2 regions of the Microbulbifer sp. YPW1 genome follow, and region 1 is predicted to be linked to the other one. Evidence: predicted binding sites of a transcription regulator. Region 1 holds the regulator's gene; the other holds the start of a gene.

Region 1 (14,236 bases):
TCAATAGCCTCTACTTGCTTCTGCGCTGTCAATTTCGAAGTTCAGAAACGTAAAGTGAAGGTGGAGTGCCGGGGAAAGGTTTTCAAAAGCGTCGGCGACAGGGACGTCGCCGACGCAGCGTACAGGGATGTATTTACAGGGGGGCGCCTAGCTCGGTTTTGAAAACCTTTACCCGGTACTCCGCCGCCACCGGACCCGCTAAAGCAGGCACCACCGAGCCTCGTGTGAAGAGTGAGGTAATGCCTCCACCACCCCATCTATGTTTAACTTTGCCCCAAATAAGACAACCGGGAACCAGTATGACCGAGGAATCACCCCTTATCGTTGACCGTCAGGGCCCCATCGGCAAATTGACGCTCAATCTGCCCAAAGCCCTGAATGCACTCAACCTCGACATGATCGACCGGATGGCTGCCCAGCTGGACCAGTGGGAAGCCGACGACAGTGTCGCCTGTATCTGGATAGAAGGGGCAGGGGAAAAGGCCCTGTGTGCGGGCGGAGATGTGGTGGCGCTGCATCGGGAATCCGGTAGCTACGGGGATCAGGGGGCGAGCCAGTTTGTGCAGGACTTCTTCACCCGGGAGTATCGCCTCGACTACCGTATCCACACCTATCCCAAGCCCATCATCGTATGGGGCAACGGTATTGTCATGGGCGGCGGTATTGGCATCATGAGTGGCGCCAGCCACCGGATCGTCAGCGAAACCACGCGCATGGCCATGCCCGAAATCACCATCGGCCTGTTCCCCGATGTCGGCGGCAGCTGGTTCCTGAATCGCATGCCCGGGCGTATCGGCCTGTTCCTTGGCCTCACCGGAGCCCAGTTTAACGGCAGTGATGCCATCTATGCGGGAATGGCCGATCGCATGGTGGCGAGCGCAGACAAGGATGCGCTTCTCTCCAGCCTTGCCCGGCAGGCATTCTCTGAGGACGCCGAGCAGAATCGAGTGCTGGTCAGCAGGGCGGTTCAGACCAGCGAAATAGCGCAGGACCAGCGACCGGCATCCAACCTGCGCGCGCACTACGATGTGATCCAGCAACTGACGGACGCGCCGACCCTTGCCGACGTTTATCAAACTATCGTCAATTACGCTGGTGAAGATTCCTGGCTGCAGCGCGCTGCAGCGACGCTGAAAGCCGGCTGCCCGCTTACCGCCGGTGTCGTCTGGGAACAGTTGCGTCGGGCCCGGCATATGTCCCTCGCCGAAGTGTTGCAAATGGAACTGGCCCTCGCGGTCAACATGTGCAGCAATGGGCAGGTAAAAGAAGGTGTGCGTGCACTGTTGATTGATAAGGATCGCAATCCCCAGTGGCAGCCCGCGACGCTGGAAGGTGTTACACCAGAGCTGGTGGCTGCGTGTTTTAAGCAGCCCTGGGAGACCAATCCGCTGGCAGATTTATAGCGGGTGATTTTCCGGGTAGCGGAGTGCTGCAAGAAAAATAATAAAAGGAGAAAACAGAATGGCAGAAGTAAACAAAATCGCCTTTATCGGCCTCGGCAATATGGGTGGCCCAATGGCGGCGAACCTGGTGAAGAAGGGGGTCCCGGTCGCCGCCTTTGATCTTTCCAGCGCGGTGCTCGACAGGGCTGTAGCCAGTGGCTGTACCAAAGCCGCCAGTGCCGAGGCCGCTATTGAAGGTGCGGATGTGGTGATATCCATGTTGCCCAGTGGCGAAGCCGTTCGCTCCCTGTACCTTGGTGTGCACGGCCTGCTGCAGGCGATGGGGCCGGAGGTGCTGCTGATCGATTGTTCCACCATTGCCGCCGAAGACGCCCGCCAGGTGATTGCCGCCGCCGGTGAGCGCGGCATCGATGCGGTGGATGCACCGGTATCCGGTGGTACCGCGGCCGCTGCTGCGGGCAGTCTGTCATTTATGTGCGGCGGTGACGCGGCGGCGGTGGAGCGGGCGCGCCCGGTACTGGCGGCCATGGGCGCAAATATTTTTCACGCGGGGCCAGCGGGCAGCGGCCAGGTGGCGAAAATCTGTAACAACATGCTGCTCGCCATCCATATGATCGGAACCGCCGAAGCCCTGCAACTGGGGGTGGACAACGGGCTGGACCCGAGCGTCCTGTCGCAGATCATGGGCGTCAGCTCCGGCGGCAACTGGTCACTGGAAAAATACAATCCTTATCCCGGGGTCATGGAAAACGTACCCGCCTCGCGCAATTACGAGGGCGGTTTTTCGGTGGCACTGATGCTCAAGGATCTGGGGCTCGCCATGGACACCGCCGCTGGCAGTGCGTCTTCGACCCCATTGGGGGCGCTGGCGAAAAACCTGTATCAACTGCACGGCGGCGACCCGATCAACAGTGCGCTGGACTTCTCCAGTATCCAGAACCTGTTCCGGCGTCCGGTGGGGGACTGACGGGAAATCCTGCATGTTTTGGCAATGATCCGGCAATTGATCTGTATCAAGCGCCAGCCACTGCCAGACGGGTACCTTTGCCCGATCCGACATTCCCGCTCGATGACTCTGGATCACAGGTTACCCGTCAATGGACGAAAACAGCTTTGCCGGCGCTGACAGCGCCAGTGCCTCCGCGATATCTACCGCTTCTACGGCGTTATCCCAGGCGCTGTTGGCGCGTTATGCCGGCCCCTGTCCGCGCTATACCTCTTACCCCACCGCCGACCGGTTTGTGCCACTGAGTGCTGGTACCGACTCGCCGGAGTCCGGCGGCAATCCCTGGGATGCACTGCAAGATGTGCAGACATTGTCGCTGTACGTGCATATCCCGTTCTGCCGTTCCCTGTGTTATTTCTGCGCCTGTAACAAGGTGATCACCCGTCAGTACGGTCTCGCTTCCACCTATCTGGACCGGGTGTTGCAGGAAGCGCAGTGGTACCGGGAGCGGGTCGCCGGTGTGCCAGTGACGCAGCTGCATTTAGGCGGCGGCACACCGACCTACCTGAACGACAGCGATCTGACCCGCCTGATCCACGGGCTCCAGGAAGTGTTCGCGCTGCAGCCCGGAGAGGATGCGGAGTACAGTATTGAGGCCGATCCGCGGGTGCTTGAAGTGGAAACCCTGGATACATTGCGAGGCCTGGGGTTCAACCGGCTGAGTATGGGGATTCAGGACTTCAACCCGGATGTGCAGCGCGCGATCAACCGGATCTGTCCGCCCGAGCAGGTGCGGGCGCTTACCCTTGCGGCGCGCGAGCGCGGCTTTCGCTCCATCTCCTACGACCTGATCTACGGGCTGCCGGGTCAGGACGTGGAGAGCCTAGAGCGCACCATCGACACCGTGATCGACCTGGCCCCGGATCGAATTGCGCTGTATCACTACGCGCACCTGCCGCAGCGGTTCAAGGCGCAGCGTCTGATCAGCACGGACCTGATCCCGTCCCCCGAGTCGAAGATCGCCATGCAGCTGGCGGCGAGCCGTCGGCTGATGGATGCGGGATACCTGTTTCTGGGTATGGACCACTTTTCCCGTCCGGATGATCCCATGGCTGCCGCCGCCACACGGGGGCAGCTGGCGCGCAACTTCCAGGGGTATACCCTGATGCCGGCGGATGCCCTGGTGGGCCTCGGTGCCTCGGCGATCAGCTATAGCCGAGATGGTTACTGGCAGAACCACCACGGGCAGAAGGAGTATGCCGGGGCAATTTCTGAATCTGGTCAGGCGATCTGTCGCGGCTGGCAGCTGGATGATGATGATCGCCTGCGCCAGTGGATGATCATGGAGTTGATGTGCCATCTCCGCCTGCGCAAACGCGATGTGGAAGCCCGCACCGGGCGTCCCTTCGCGGCGTACTTTGCGCCGGAGCTGGCGCGACTACAGCCCCTGATCGCGGACGGGCTGTTGCTCGACAAAGGGGATGACTTGGAAGTCACAGAGCATGGCCGCTGGTTTTTGCGCAATATTGCCTCTGCTTTTGATCGCTACCTGCACGGCAGTGAAGCTGCAGCCCAATACTCCCGTGTGCTTTAAAGGGGCGATGGGGATACAATTTTGACATGGGCGTTTGTGCCCCTGATTTAAGCAATGCTTGTGCCCTGAATTCGGGAAATGGAAGAGACAATGTCGAAACCCTCAACCGCGGTCAATTGTGGAAGTTGTTCGGTCAGAAGGCTGTGCCTGCCCGTGGGCCTGGCGGATGAGGACATCGAGCGCCTCGAACAGGTGACGCGCAAGAAGAAAATCCTGAAGGCGGGAGAGACGCTGTTTCGCGCCGGCGATCCCTTTTCCAATCTGTACGCAATCCGTTCCGGCAGCTTCAAGTCGGCGGTGATCGGTGCCGATGGCGATACCCAGGTCACGCATTTTGCGCTGCCCGGTGAACTGCTGGGGTTGGATGCCTACAGTGGTGGTTCGCACCCGGGCTATGCGGAAGCGCTGGAGGACAGCAGCGTCTGTGTGCTGCCGTTCACCCAGCTGGAAAACCTGGCCCAGCAGGTGCCTGCGCTGCAGAAACAGATCTACAACATTTTCTCGGAAGAGCTGAAACAGGATAGCGATGTGCTGTTGCTGTTGGGCAAGCGCTCGGCGGAAAGCCGCCTGGCGGCGCTGCTGATCAATATTTCCAGCCGCTATGCCCGCCGCGGGTACTCCGCCAGCGAATTCAAACTTTCCATGCAGCGCATCGACATCGCCAATTATCTGGGGCTGACCGCGGAAACGGTCAGCCGGTTGATCTCGCGCTTCCAGAAACAGGGCCTGATTCGCGTGCAGGGCAGGGCGATTAGCATTCTCGACCTGATTGCTCTCAGCGAGCTGGCGGGCACCCACTGCAGCTACGAAAACGACTGACCGTTTCCTGCATCGGTCTGTCCCCGGTCAGCAGGCTGTCGCTACTTCTTTCTCTGCGAGATCCTGATAGATGGCCTCGTAGAGGCGCTTGACGCCGCGGTGGAATTGACAGCTCTGCCTGTCCGCGAGCGCTGCGGTCACCTCTTCCCAGTCGGTTTCTGTCAGGTACTGGTTCACCAGTGGCAGCAATATCTCATTTTCTTTTCGCATATGTTCGCGCTGCAGGGATATGTACTCCCGCGCGGTGCTGAACAGCTGTTCCCGTTCCACGGCGGCATCGTTCGCGACGGCATAAAAGAGCCGGTTCATGCTGCGTGTGGCCTGGGCAATAGCCCGGTGCTCTGCACTTATCTTTTCAACCACATCCCGGATATCCACAGGCTTGCCCAGCAGCTGTTCGAATACCAGATCCTCCACCGGGTGGTGCCACTGATCCGGGTAGACGGAAAAGTAATCCAGGGCATCGAGGATCATGCTCAGGGTAGCGGGATCGCGATCCTGCTGTCCCAGGTCCTTGAGTAAAACCTCGAACACATCCAGCAGGTTTTGCATGTGCTTGTGGTCATCGCAGAGCTGTCGGTAGATACCGTTCATAGCGCGCCTCCTTGACGGGTAGTGAGAATCGACAGATCCATTGTTGTCTGCCGTCGGGAACTGGGCTTGATCTGGGTCAAGCCGTGACTACATCGTGTTGCGGTAGGCGCCCGCTGCCCGAATTTTGAACGGTCGGGTGGGTGTGTTTGAGGCGGGGACGCTGAGGTGCGCCGTCAACAACAGACGGCGCACCGCAAATTGGGGCATGTTTAAAAGTGGTAGTCGCGCAGCTCGATTTCTTCCCAGTCGTACACGAGCTGGAGGCCATCGCCGGTGACCAGGCTGACTTTGTCCGGTGCCAGGCAATCAGACCAGTCCACCTTGTTCAGGTCGACCATCTCGGCGCCGCCTTGCACGTTTACCACAGAGTCCTGCCAGGCCTGGTGGCAATAACGGGGAATCTCCCCCTCTACCAGTAACTCCTGACCGAGGTAGTTGCTGTAGTTGAGCTGCGGCATGCGGTTCATGTGGTAGCGGTCCTGCTCACCGAGCAGGTAAAACTTGCCGTTTTCCTGCACCAGGGTCCCCGTGGCGGTAACCGCCTGCTGCGCCGGGTTGGCGGCACAGGCAGTGAGCAGGGCCAGGGGCAGCAATAAACTCATTCGAGACTTCATATTTATTACTCTTCTGTGTTTTTTTACCAAACTATCAAACCTCCGTTGCAACTGCATGTCATTTAGATTGCAGTGCTCTCTCAACAAATGGGTATCTGCCTGTTTACGGCTGACGGGAACAGTCGGATCTCACTTGCCGCTGTAATCGCGTGTAATGGCCGGGGGCTGTTGGCGCCAAATTTATTTCATTAGAATGCCGCCCGCAAAATAAACACGATGCTTTTGGGGCATAAATAACATGATGAAAAAAGTTTTAGCGGCAGCGGTGATGCTGGGTTGTTCAATTTCTGTTCAGGCCAGTGAAGGCGGTTACTTCGGTACCGTGGCGGGCCTGATGAAGACCTCCATCAATGGCGATAGCCCGTTCAATGCGGGCATCCGCGCTGGTTATACCTGGAATTCTGGATTCGGCCTGGAAGGCGAATACACCACTTCCCTGGTAGATGGCGAAGCGCGTTTTAACAGCGGTTGGGGTGACTTCCGCTGGGATTACTCCATTTCCACCCTGGGCGCCTACGCGACCTACCGCAGCCAGGGCGACCTCTACTTCAAGGGCCGCCTGGGTGTGCTGAACGAAAGTGTCGATTTCGAAGGCGAGAAAGAAAGTGATTCCGGCCTGTCTGCAGGTCTGGGCCTGGGCTTCAACCTGTCCGAGACCGTTAACCTGGAAGCCGAATACACCCTGGTGGAAGAGGATGTGGATTTCTGGTCCGGCACCCTGGTATTCCGCTTCTGAGGCAATACCCATCTTCCAGAGACTGGCGCTTTTACCGGGCCACTCGGTAAGGGACGGGTAGCTGCCAGTATCAGAACGCGACCCCTCGGGTCGCGTTTTGCGTTTCCGGGCGGCGGAATCCTGTACCGCCCGGGATCGGCGCTGCACTGAGCAACTTGAATTGCACGGGGCGCTGAATTGAATTTGTTTCATGTGCACCCTTTGCGCCGCGGGCTCTCCGTTGGTGTACAATGCGCCGCTTTCTGGGGGCGGGCCGGTCACAAATAGGTCGGGATTTGCCCTTGTCGAGATTATGCTAGCGCGATTCGCGCCTTATCATCCGAGGGAACACCATGTTTGATAAATCCGTCACTCTTGCTTCATACGACCCGGATGTGTGGTCCGCCATTCAGGACGAAGACCGCCGCCAGGAAGAACACATCGAGCTGATCGCCTCGGAAAACTACACCAGCCCGCAGGTGATGGAAGCCCAGGGCACCAGCCTCACCAACAAGTACGCGGAAGGCTACCCCGGCAAGCGTTACTACGGTGGCTGTGAGTACGTCGACAAGGTCGAGGCCCTGGCCATCGAGCGCGCCAAAGAACTGTTTGGCGCCGACTACGCCAACGTCCAGCCGCACTCCGGTTCCCAGGCCAACGCCGCCGTATACCAGGCCCTGTGCGCCCCCGGCGACACCGTGCTGGGCATGAGCCTGGCCCACGGTGGTCACCTGACCCACGGTGCCAAGGTGAACTTCTCCGGCAAGATCTACAACGCGGTGCAGTACGGTCTGAACCCGGAAACCGGCGAGGTGGATTACGAAGAAGTGGAGCGCCTGGCGCTGGAGCACAAGCCGAAGATGATCGTTGCCGGCTTCTCCGCCTACAGCCGCATCATGGACTGGGCCCGTTTCCGCACCATCGCTGACAAGGTTGGCGCCTACCTGATGGTCGATATGGCCCACGTTGCCGGCCTGGTTGCCGCTGGCGCTTACCCGTCGCCTGTGCCCCACGCGGATGTCGTGACTTCCACTACCCACAAGACCCTGCGCGGCCCGCGCGGCGGCATCATCATTGCCAAGGCCAATGAAGAGATCGAGAAGAAACTGAACAGCGCGGTATTCCCGGGCGGTCAGGGTGGCCCGCTGATGCACGTGATCGCGGCCAAAGCGGTTTCCTTCAAGGAAGCCATGACCCCCGAATACAAGGCCTACCAGCAGAAAGTGGTAGAGAATGCCCGCGCCATGGCCGAGACCTTCCTCGACCGCGGTATCAATATCGTCTCCGGTGGTACTGACGACCACCTGATGCTGGTGGACCTGATCGGCAAAGAGTACACCGGTAAGGATGCGGACGAAGCCCTGGGCAACGCCAACATCACCGTGAACAAGAACGCCGTTCCCAACGACCCGCGCTCCCCGTTCATCACCAGTGGCCTGCGTGTCGGCACCCCGGCGATCACCACCCGTGGTTTCGGTGTGGAAGAGACCAAGCAGCTCACCAACTGGATCTGCGACGTGCTGGACGCGCTGGAGAAGGGCAATGCAGACGCCACCATCGCCGAGGTGAAAGCCAAGGTTCTGGAAATCTGCGCCAAGTTTCCGGTCTACAAAGGCTGATAGCGCAGTCGACAGAAAGCACTGTGAGCCCGGCCTATGCCGGGTTCTTCGAAAACGGCCCCCAAGGGGCCGTTTTTGTTTCCTGGGTGGGCAAACGCAGGAAATCGTCCTCCGGTCTGTGAAATGACCGCCACTTTCTGTTTTAATACGCGCCCTCGAAAACCGAATTGAAATTCAATTATTGTTTCATTCGGTACTAATCCGAGGGGCTTGCCGGAGCCGGCTCGGAATTTGCACCCGGTATCTGTAGCACGAGGGATGCGTTGCTCAACAGAGGTTCGCGCAAGCGACCGGTACTTTCGGGTCCAAGCGGTTTCAGGATTCGATGCTTGCCGTCAGTGGCTGGAATGCACGGCGGTCAGCGCTGGACAACCGTGCAGCACAGCTGCGGAGCGAGAGTAGAGCATGCGCCCACTAATCAAACTACTGGTCATTCTGACTACTGTCATCGGGCTCGGCGTTCAAGCCCAGGCGAGAGAACTCCACTTTGCCAACTGGTCTGAATCCATTGCCGAGGACACCATTGCCAACTTTGAGGCCGCCAGTGGCATCAAAGTGCACTATTTCGAATTTGACGATATCGAAGAGCTGGAGCAGGTCTGGCTGAAAGAGGGCCGTCAGTTTGACGTCATCGTGCCCGGCTCCGACAACATTCCCAAATACATCGCTGCTGGGCAGCTGCAGAAGCTCGATCGCAGTCGTATCGTCAATTGGGAACAAAATGACCCCGAGTTCATGCAGCGTCTGGCCCTGTTCGACCCGGCCAATGAATACGCCTTCCCGTTCTTGTGGGGGACCGTGGGTATTGGCTACAACGTGCAGGCAGTGCGCAAGGCATTCGGTGGAGTGTTGCCGGAGGACAGCTGGGACCTGCTGTTCAAGCCGGAAAATCTCGGCAAGCTGGATCACTGCAATGCGACCCTGATGCGGTCTCCGGAAGAAATCTTCGATGTGGCGCTCAAGTACCTGGGCAAAGACCCGAACTCGATGAGCATGGCGCACCAGTTCATGGTCGCGAACCTGCTGTCCAAGGTACGCCTGCATGTCACCGATTTCGACTCGGGTGAATATGTGGAAGACCTGGCCAGCGGCAAACGCTGTATCGCCCACGCCTGGAGCGGTGATGTACTGGTGGCACAGCAGATGGCGGAAGAGGCGGGCAAGTCCTTCGATATCCGCTACGTGATGCCGAAGGAGGGCTTCCCCCTTTGGATCGATGTGGTGTCCATGCCCACCAATGCTCCCAATGTTGATGCCGCCTACGAGTTTCTCAATTACCTGATGCGTCCGGACGTCATCGCCAATATCAGCAATGAGACCCAGTACGCGAACGCAAACATGGACGCCCAGGATCTCGTCGATCCGGCGCTGCGGGATAACCCCATCGTTTACCCCAGCCCTGATCTGCTCGAACGCACCTGGATCCCGGCGGCCACCAAGCCCCGTATCCTTGAGCTGCGTCACAAGCTGTGGCAGCGGATCATCGAGCGCGAAGACATCTAAGGCCGCTTACTGATGCCTGGGGGCAGTTCAGGCCTAAATGGTTGTCGTGTGGTAAACTCCGCGCATTTTCCGATAGGGCCTACTCCCCATGCACTGTCCATTCTGCAGCGCAGATGAAACCAAAGTCGTAGACTCCCGCCTGGTGGCCGATGGCGACCAGGTGCGCCGCCGTCGCGAGTGCCTGCAGTGCCACGAGCGCTTCACCACCTTCGAGACCGCCGAGCTGGTCCTGCCCCGTGTCGTCAAACAGAACGGCCAGCGCGAACCCTTCAATGAAGACAAGCTCCGCGCCGGTATCCAGCGCGCCGTCGAGAAACGTCCGGTCAGCACCGAGCGGGTAGAAGCCGCTGTCGCCCAGATCAAACACGCCCTGCAGGCCACAGGTGAGCGCGAACTCCCGGCTATGCACATTGGCGAGTTGGTGATGGAACAGCTGCGCGAGCTGGATCAGGTCGCGTTTGTGCGCTTCGCTTCCGTATATCGCCGTTTCGAAGACGTTAGCGACTTCAGCGAGGAGATCGAACGCCTCAATACCCGCGAGACGGGCAAGGGCGCATCTCAAAAGGAGGAAGGATGAGCTTTTCTCCCCGGGAGCTGATGGCGCGCGCCATCCAGCTCGCTGAGCGCGGTATGTACACCACCATGCCCAATCCCCGCGTCGGGTGCGTGATCGCCGATAGCGCGGGCAATATTCTCGGCCAGGGCTGGCACCGGCGCGCCGGTGAGGGCCACGCCGAAGTGGAGGCATTGAAAGATGCCGGAGACAAAGCCCGGGGCAACATCGTCTATGTGACTCTGGAACCTTGCAGTCACACGGGCAAAACCGGACCCTGCGCCGATGCCCTGATTGCCGCCGGTGTCTCCAAAGTGGTTTTCGGTATGCAGGACCCCAACCCCGGTGTCAGCGGGAATGGGTTACAGAAACTGCGCGATGCGGGCATTGAAGTGGAAGGCCCGTTGCTGGAAGAATCCTGCCGGTTGCTGAATCCTGGCTTTATCAAGCGTATGACCCTCGGCCTGCCACTGGTGCGCAGCAAATCGGCGATGAGTATCGACGGCCGCACGGCCATGGACAGTGGTGAGTCAAAGTGGGTCACCGGTCCCGCCGCCCGCGCCGATGTCCAGAACCTGCGCGCGCGCAGCTGCGCGGTGATCACCGGTGTGGATACCGTGCGCCACGACAACCCGAATATGAACGTGCGCCCGGAAGAGATGGCTCTGCCGGACGCGGAGGCCGCCGCCGCGGCAGAAAAGCAGCCACTGCGGGTGATTGTCGACAGTAAACTGCGCACCCCCGCCAAAGCCTTTATTTTACAGGGGGGCGCCCCAACATTGGTGGTCACCACCGATGCGGCCGATGAAGAGCGCCGCGCGCGCCTGGAAAAGACCGGTGCAGAGGTACTGGCACTGCCCGCGGACAAGAACGGCCGCGTGCACCTGGGTGAGCTGCTGAAAGAGCTTGCCCGCCGCGAGTGCAATGAAGTGCTGGTGGAGAGCGGCGCGACCCTCTCTGGTGAATTCATGTACCAGGGGCATGTGGATGAGATCATCGTCTACCTGGCGCCCAAGATTCTCGGCTCCAGCGCACGGCCGCTGTTCGAGCTGCCAATCGCGCGTATGGGCTCCGTGCTGCCGATCACCATTACCGATATGCGCGCAGTCGGTCACGACTGGCGCATTACCGCAACGACAGATATCGAGCGTTAAAAGGTATCCAGATGTTTACCGGAATTATTGAGGCTGTTGGCGAAATCACCGCCCTGCAACCCAGCGGTGGCGACCTGCGTGTACGGGTGAAATCCGGCAAGCTGGACCTGTCCGATGTGAAGCTGGGCGACAGTATTGCCACCAATGGCGTGTGCCTGACGGTGGTGGACCTGCCGGGAGATGGTTACTGGGCAGACGTTTCCGCGGAGACTCTGGCGGTGGCCAGTGTCGGTAGCTGGAAGCTCGGCGACAAGGTAAACCTGGAAAAGGCGCTCACCCCACAGACCCGCCTAGGCGGTCATATGGTGAGTGGCCATGTGGATGGCATCGGCGAGGTGGTTTGGCGCAAAACCACTGCCCGCGCGGAGCAGTTCCGCCTGCGCGCCCCGGACGAACTGGCCAAGTACATCGCCCACAAGGGCTCGATTACCATAGATGGCACCAGCCTTACGGTAAACGCGGTGGACGGTGCCGAGTTCGAGCTCACCATCGTGCCGCATACGATTGCTGAAACCGTGATTGGTGGTTACCAGGCGGGCACCAAGGTGAACCTGGAAGTCGACCTGATTGCGCGCTACCTGGAGCGGCTACTCTTGGGAGATGCCGCCGCCAAGCCCAGCAGCGAAGGTTTGACCATGGAATTCCTGGCGCAGCACGGTTTTTACAAAGCTTGATAGAAAGCTAAATCGGGATGGCAGAGGGCCGCTTTGTAGCGGTACCGACACCGGGTGGCCATTTGCCCCCGGGATTTGAGGCATGAACAAACTTTGAATGATGAGGCCGATGTTTCATCGGGTAGACCAGAGGTTTTATGGAACTGAATAGCGTTGAAGAACTGATCGACGACATCCGTCAGGGCAAAATGGTAATCCTGATGGACGACGAGGATCGTGAAAACGAGGGTGACCTCGTGATCGCAGCCGAGCAGGTCCGGCCGGAAGACATCAACTTCATGGCAACACATGCCCGTGGCCTGATCTGCCTGACACTGACCGGCGACCGCTGTGAACAACTCGACCTGCCGCTCATGTCCCGCGATAACGGCGCCCAGTTCAGCACCAATTTCACCGTCTCCATCGAAGCCGCTGAAGGCGTAACCACCGGTATCTCCGCCGCCGACCGTGCGCGCACTATTCGCGCGGCCGTCGCCCGCAACGCCAAGCCTTCGGATATCGTCCAGCCCGGCCACATCTTCCCGATCAAGGCCCAGCCGGGCGGTGTGCTCAGCCGTGCAGGACACACCGAAGCCGGTTGCGATCTCGCGCGCCTCGCCGGTTTCGAGCCCGCCGCTGCGATTGTCGAAATCATGAATGAAGACGGCACCATGGCCCGCCGCCCGGACCTGGAAAAGTTCGCGCAGCAGCACAACCTCAAGATCGGCACCATCGCCGACCTGATCAACTACCGCGCGCTGAACGAAAAAACCGTTGAATGCGTCAACGAGCGCAACGTGCAGACCGAATTCGGTGAGTTCAAACTGCGTACTTATCTCGACAAAGCCCGTCGCGAGCGCCACTTCGCCTTCAGTCTCGGCGAATTCCAGCCGGAAGAGCCGACCCTGGTGCGCGTACACGTTGCCAGCACCCTGCGGGACGTATTCTCCCTGCGCCGCGGCGACGAAAAGTACGAACCCTGGACCTTCCGCAACGCGCTGAAAAAAGTCGCGGAAGAGGGCAAGGGTGTGGTGGTTGTTATCTGTCACAACGAAACCACCGATGAAATTGAAGAGAGCATCGACTGGCTGATCAGCGGCAAGCAGCAGCGCCCGAGCCAGGACCTGGTGTACAAGCAGGTTGGTACCGGCTCCCAGATCCTGCGCGACCTGAAAGTACGCAAGATGCGCCTGATGAGTGCGCCGTTCAGATTCAGTGCCATCTCCGGTTTCGACCTGGAAGTGGAAGAGTATCTGAACGCAGAAGAGATTTAATCGGTCAGGTAAAACTCGAAAGTTCAAATCGAAGGCGGGGTGCCGGGGATCAGTTTTCAGGAGCGTCGCAAACAGGAGGTTTGCGCCGCAGCGCCCAGGGATGGGTTTACAGCGGTCCTGAAAACTGATCCCCGGTGCGCCGCCGCCACTAAAGCAGGGCCGAAGCTCCAGCAAGGCCCGAAGTGGAATAGCAGAAACGGAAACAGACCATGAGCAATATCAAAGTAATCGAAGGGGATTTCGTAGGCAGCACTGGTAAGTACGCGCTGCTGGTGAGCCGTTGGAACAGCTTTGTTGTGGAAAGCCTCAAAGACGGCGCCCTGGATACCCTGCGTCGTAAAGGTATCAAAGAAGAAGACATCACCATCTACTACGCACCCGGCGCCTTCGAGTTCCCGCTTGCTGCGCAGAAAATTGCCGAAAGCAAAAAGTTTGACGCCATCATTGCACTGGGTGCCGTCATCCGCGGTGGTACCCCGCACTTTGAATATGTCGCTGGCGAATGCACCAAAGGTCTCGCGCAGGTATCCATGAATACCGGCATCCCCGTCACCTTCGGCGTACTCACCGTAGACAGTATCGAACAGGCCATTGAGCGCTCCGGAACCAAAGCCGGCAACAAAGGCTGTGAAGCCGCCGAAACCGCGCTCGAAATGGTTTCCCTGATCGGCAAAATCTGAATTGAGAAACGATTGAAATGACCGTAACTGCATCCGCCCGCCGCAAGGCGCGTCACTACGCCATGCAGGCCCTGTATCAGTGGCAAATGGCCGGCTCCAACCTCAATGCCATCGA
Region 2 (5,456 bases), 290 kb from region 1:
TAGTTTTTGCCCAGAAATAGTCCCGGTTGAACTGGAACTCGACCTCGTAGCCTTCCGCCAGCGCAGCCAGCGGCATGGCCTGCCAGTTGGACTGGCGGCGCTTGCTGGTGGCCTCCAGCAGGTATTCCGTGCCATTGACAATGGCGACCACCCAGGCGTGCCCCTGGCCCTTGTGGGTGCCAAGCGCCACCCGTGCATCGACGCCCAGGTTGATCAGCCAGTCTGCCAGCAGGATCGCGTGGTCCTCGCAGTCGCCGCGCTTCTGGTAATAGGCCTGGCGGGAGGTCTGCCAGATGTCGGCGAGCCCCGCGTATTGCAGGTGGTCGTACTGGTATTCCTTGCGGATGGCCAGTGTGTACAAGGGAACCCAGAGCTCCCGGGTTTCAAATGGCTGGAAACCGACCAGATAGCTGTTGGCAAAGTGGTGCAGCTTATCCAGTCCGCGCGCGGATGCGGTCACCGACTCCAGGCCCTGCCAGTTCCATACGGAGATATAGCTGCTTTCCTGTTCCGAGCGTTTGCCCACCGCATTCTGTACCGTGGATTCGGTGAGCGGCGCGGATACGCCTTTTACGATCACCGTGCCCTTCTGGTTGTCTCTGACATCCGGCGAGCCAGTCTCACGCAATTGGGGCTGGGGGATGGGTTGCGGTATCGAGTTCCGTTGCAGGAGTAATTCCGGGAGCAACAGCATGAAGCCCAGTAAAACGCCAATCAGCAGTAAACGCATCGCCGGTGGCCTCAGCCCTTGAGCCCAAACGAAATAATCATGGCCACGAACACCAGGATGGTGGAGGCAAAAATGGCAACCGCGATATTGCCATTTTTCAGTTCCGCCTCGATATCGACGTGCTTGAGCAGCTTTTTGTCGATGACCAGCAGCGCGACCATACCGATAATGAGGGCGATTAGTGTGTAAAGGAGGTTCAGGCCAAGGTTGAAGAGGGTTGCGGTAAGAAATTCAGATTGCACGTTGTTTGATCCATGTGAACATATCCAATGGTTAATTAGACCATAACCTTCACGGATTTTCTGCTCTCACCGAAAGCTGTTCGCGGCATCGCAAACGGCCTGCTTGCCGGACGGCCGCTTGGTCTCTATTGTGTGCGGCGATTTTCAACACAATAGGGAATGTCGATGTTGTCTAAGTTGTCAAAAGTACTGGTTGTGATAGCAGTGATGGGGCTTGTAGCCTGCGGTGATCGGGTGGAAGTGCCACCGGCACATGTGGGTAAAATCCTCACCAAGAACGGCTACAAGCCGAGTACGGTACCACCGTCCAAATTCCGCCTCGACCCGTGCCTGTTCTACTGTGACAAGCTGGTTACCCTGGCCACCGCAGATTTTGGGCACCTGGAAAAGTTCAAGCTGTTTATGCCCAAGGATCAGCTGAATATGAGCTTCGATATCCGTATGACCGGGTCGGTCAATGAAAAATATATCGACAATATTTTTGATCGGGTGCCGCCCCAGACCGATAATATTTCCGTCAATCAGGTGTACAACACCTATGCGCAGCCGGTGATCCGGGATGTGGTGCGCCGTGTTATCGCCAAGTACTCCATCAATGAGATCGCCTCCAGTCGCGAGATGCTGAGCCAGGAGCTGTTCTCTGCCGTTTCCACTTCACTGGAAGGCACACCGATCAAGATCAAGCGCCTGGGGATCGCCGATGTGCAATTTCCCAAGGTGATCACCGAGGCCAAGGAGCGTGCCGCAGAGCGCCGGGAGTTGATCGAGCAGGAAAAGGCCCAGTTCGAAATCCAGAAGATTCAGATGGAACGTGACCTGGAGCGGGAAAAAATGAATCGCGCCATCGCCCGTGAAAAAGCCATGGGGCAGAAAGAAGTCAACGACCTGTTGGCGAAATCGGTTACCGACAAGTATCTCGCCTACCGGACACTCGAAGTACTCGACCGCATGGCGGAATCGGAGAACAAGGTGTTCGTTCCGGTGGAAGCGCTGGGTAGCATCGGCCTGCAGCAGGCGGTATTTTCCGATCAGGTGAAACAGGTGGCGCGCAAGCGTTAACGGGGGGCGAGCGATGGAATTTAACGCACAGATAGCGAACTGGCTGATGACCGCTCTCGGCGGTCTCTCCTCCTGGGTGGTGATTACCGCATGCGTATTGCTGCTACTGAATATTTTCCTGCGGGTGCGCTTTCTGCACAGCCACGGCGAGAGTTTGCACTGGCTGCTGGATCGCACCCTGATTATCCGCTTTCTGTGTCTGTTGTTTTTTATCTGGGTGCTGATCGGGTTCAACAGCAATGGGCCAAAACTGGTATTGGCGCCCGACTACAGTGCGGAACAGCAGGCCACAGACCGAGCACTGAACCGGGAAACGGAACCGGTCGGTGATCTGGCGCCGCAGCGAGAGTCAGCTGCAGAGCGTTCCGAGCACCTGAAAACGTTGCGGGACGAGCAGAAACAGGAGCAGGAGAGCATGGTAAGTGAGGAATAAATTCCCCTTTTTTTGCTTTAAATCGGGCTGAAATTTATGGCTGGTTTCAGCTCGTTAGTACTTATCTCCGGGATTTTTCCTCTTTAAAAAAATCAACCCTGACATGCGGGTCACAGGGCTAAATTTTTGAAAATATTCGGTTGGGAGCCTACCCATGCCTCAATAGACTTCGGGGCACATCCGAAGAGGAGGATCCCAAATGCGTTACCTATTACCAGTAGTACTGTTTTGTACCGTTGCCGGTTTTGCCCAGGCACAGCAGCCGATGGATCAGCTACCTGCGGGCAGTGCTGAAGTGCAAATCCTTGGTAAGACTTATTGGAAAAGTGGAGATAATTTCTACCAGTTCAATGAGAGCACCGGTATGTTTTATCAGGTTCCGGAACCCCAGGTTCAGGCTCACCGTGACCAAGCTGCACATATGTATCAGCGCAGCCAGACCGTTCCGGCGACAAACCTGACTTCTGACCAGATCGAGGGTTGTCGTAACGCTGCTGCGGACAAGTCAAATGAAGTGCCTAACCGCGGTAGTAATGTGTACATTCAGGAATACAACAAGTGTGTGACTGATCTGCAACAGTAATTAATCAAAGATTGGTGAAAAAGGCTTGCCGTTACGCGGCAAGCCTTTTTCATATATGGAGATCGGGAGTGTTGCGCTCAGTATGCGCCGCGAATGAGTTCAATGCCCGGCTCGATAGCGCGGCGCCAGGCCAGAGCGGTGTCCTCATTAAACTCGGGGTCGTACTGACGCAGGGTGGCCAGCAGCGCATCCAGCCACAGGCCGTACCAGTCCGGGCGAATGCCGTAGCCGTCGCGCGAGTGACTTTTGCCCAATGCTTTCAGCTTGGTATCCGGCATGCCCCGTGCGTGCAGCACCAGCTGCATGATGCCGTTGCGTAACAGGTGGCGTTGCGCCGGCATGTTTGTGTCCTTGAACAGGGCTCGAATTTCTTCGGAGCTGCCCATAAAACGGTCGTAGAAGTCGATGAAAAAGCCTTCTCTGTTACAGCAGCGGCCGTAACTCTGAAAAACGATATCGCTGTCGGCATTTCCCATTGCCGTCACTCCCCTGACTATTGTTATGACTGCGCGGGCGGGCGCAGGCGACCGCGGATTCTAACGGTAGCGACCGGGCTCAAATTGATTTAGATCAATTTGTCCGTGGGCGGGGGGGAGTGCAAATTTTACGCATCATAAAAAAGGGGGCCAGTTGGCCCCCTTAAATTCAACGTGTGCAGGTTACTGGGTGCAATTTTTACCTTTGCAGGGCTTGCCGCCGCCGCCATTGCCGCCGTCGCCACCGCCATTACCGCTGCCGGAGCAGCCATTGGCTGTGAGGTAGTCCACCGCGTCTTTGGCCTGTACCAGACCGTAGCCGTAAGCATTGTCACGTCCGGCTGCGCCCAGGTCTTCCGCAGTGCTGGCCAGCGCCGAGCGGATCTCGCTTGCGGAACAGCTGGGGAAGTGGCTCCACACCAGCGCACTCACGCCGGCAACGTGGGGCGTGGCCATGGAGGTGCCGTTGAAATAGGCATAGTCGCCGGGCTCGATGGTCAAGCTGGCACTGCTGCCCAGCTGGCCGAGGAGTGCGGCACCGTCGGTATCGGTAATACCCACGGATGGAATGCCTGTGGCCACTTCACCCATGGTGCCGTACAGCATACCCGGTTCGTTGTTGTAGATTACCGCTGCGATACCGCCGCCGGCCTCACAGGCCTGCACTTTCTCGGCGAAGCTGATATTGCCGCGGGAGATCAGGCACACCTGGCCAGAAGCGCTGGCACAGGCAGCTTCGCCCAGGCCGCAATCCACCAGATTGCCGGTGACGCTACCCTGCGGACTGCCTTCCATGGCTGCCGCCTCAATAGCGCTACCGTTCACGACCAGGCTGGTTTCCAGGCTCATGCCGGTCGGCACGGATGACAGCACATCGACACCGGGGCCAGCCAGTTCCACCTGATCGGTCTGCTGGGAGAAGTCGGCAACCACTTTGTTGCTGTCGATGGCTGCAACGGATACCACAGCGTCGTAGGACGCGGGGTAGGAGTGACGGGTATTGCCGTCATTACCCGCGGCGGCAATGGAGAGTACATTCTGGTTTGCGTACAGATCGGCAAAAGCCCGTTCCTCGGTGCGGGACTTAAAGGTGCCGCCGAGGCTCATATTGATCACGCTGGCGCCGTTGGCCGCACACTCATCAGCCGCGGCCACCAGAGAGGAGGAGTAAGCCCAGCCATCGGCCCCGAATACCTTGACGATGTGCAGGTTGAGGTTGCCGTTCGGGTTTACGCCGACGACACCTTTACCGTTTCCACCAATCGCGGCAATAGTGCCGGCTACATGGGTGCCGTGACTGTTTTCGTCGGTAAACCAGTCACCGGTACCTGAGTCGTAGTTACCAGTTACGTTTCCGCTTGGAAGGTCCTCGTGATTGATGTCGTAGCCGGAGTCGATGATACACACCGTCTGGTTGCCGGCCATGGCATCACTGAGTTGGTCTGCCTGCACCATGGGAATACCGAAGGGGACGGTTTCCGCCATGGGGTAGCGTTTCACATCCTGTTCGACATATTCGACATTGGGGTTATTGCGCAGGGCGTTGAGCGCTTTGCCCGGGAGGTTCGCAGCCATCGCGCTGCGTTTTTCCAGCGCGAGCGCCGAGCGGCCACCGTTCTTTTCCATCATCGCTTTGACTGCGGGGCCTTTGCCTTCTTTGAATTTGATGATGTAGCGGTCGTCGGCAGCGCTGGCGTGAGCGGAAATGGCCAGGGCGAGCGCGCTGGTGAACAGGGTTGGAATGAGTTTATTCATCTTTTTATATGGCTCCAGTTCTGTCTGGTACTTCTTCTAATTGGTTTGGATGGTGGCTGACTACAGTCGGTGTCGCGAGATTGGCGGCAGGCGCACAGCCGGTGGATAAAATCTAGCAGGTTTTCGCGGGGTGCCCATTGCCCGCTGAGTGCATTGAGCAGTGCTCTGCAAAAAGGAT

What was found. The regulator FNR, encoded in region 1, switches genes on or off when oxygen is low (the NO sensors DNR and NnrR bind a similar motif). The targets are predictions, from matches to a motif close to TTGATNNNNATCAA.
Region 2: HUW35_RS04485 (globin) is a predicted target of FNR. The motif match lies at 3,608-3,621, and genes of this name have one in related genera.

Annotation. Positions count from the first base shown of each region.
Region 1 is NZ_CP055157.1:755,281-769,516, reverse strand. Features, by position in the region: gene HUW35_RS03300 (enoyl-CoA hydratase/isomerase family protein) at 300-1,403, shown strand; gene mmsB (3-hydroxyisobutyrate dehydrogenase) at 1,462-2,370, shown strand; gene hemN (oxygen-independent coproporphyrinogen III oxidase) at 2,501-3,943, shown strand; gene fnr (fumarate/nitrate reduction transcriptional regulator Fnr) at 4,034-4,762, shown strand; gene HUW35_RS03280 (hemerythrin domain-containing protein) at 4,790-5,356, opposite strand; gene HUW35_RS03275 (hypothetical protein) at 5,566-5,958, opposite strand; gene HUW35_RS03270 (outer membrane beta-barrel protein) at 6,209-6,706, shown strand; gene glyA (serine hydroxymethyltransferase) at 7,039-8,304, shown strand; gene HUW35_RS03260 (extracellular solute-binding protein) at 8,710-9,807, shown strand; gene nrdR (transcriptional regulator NrdR) at 9,896-10,384, shown strand; gene ribD (bifunctional diaminohydroxyphosphoribosylaminopyrimidine deaminase/5-amino-6-(5-phosphoribosylamino)uracil reductase RibD) at 10,381-11,514, shown strand; gene HUW35_RS03245 (riboflavin synthase) at 11,526-12,188, shown strand; gene ribBA (bifunctional 3,4-dihydroxy-2-butanone-4-phosphate synthase/GTP cyclohydrolase II) at 12,326-13,441, shown strand; gene ribE (6,7-dimethyl-8-ribityllumazine synthase) at 13,651-14,121, shown strand; gene nusB (transcription antitermination factor NusB) at 14,139-14,236, shown strand, end outside.
Region 2 is NZ_CP055157.1:1,050,443-1,055,898, reverse strand. Features, by position in the region: gene HUW35_RS04510 (transglutaminase domain-containing protein) at 1-730, opposite strand, end outside; gene HUW35_RS04505 (DUF350 domain-containing protein) at 742-972, opposite strand; gene HUW35_RS04500 (SPFH domain-containing protein) at 1,138-2,031, shown strand; gene HUW35_RS04495 (hypothetical protein) at 2,045-2,464, shown strand; gene HUW35_RS04490 (hypothetical protein) at 2,664-3,047, shown strand; gene HUW35_RS04485 (globin) at 3,125-3,523, opposite strand; gene HUW35_RS04480 (S8 family serine peptidase) at 3,707-5,278, opposite strand.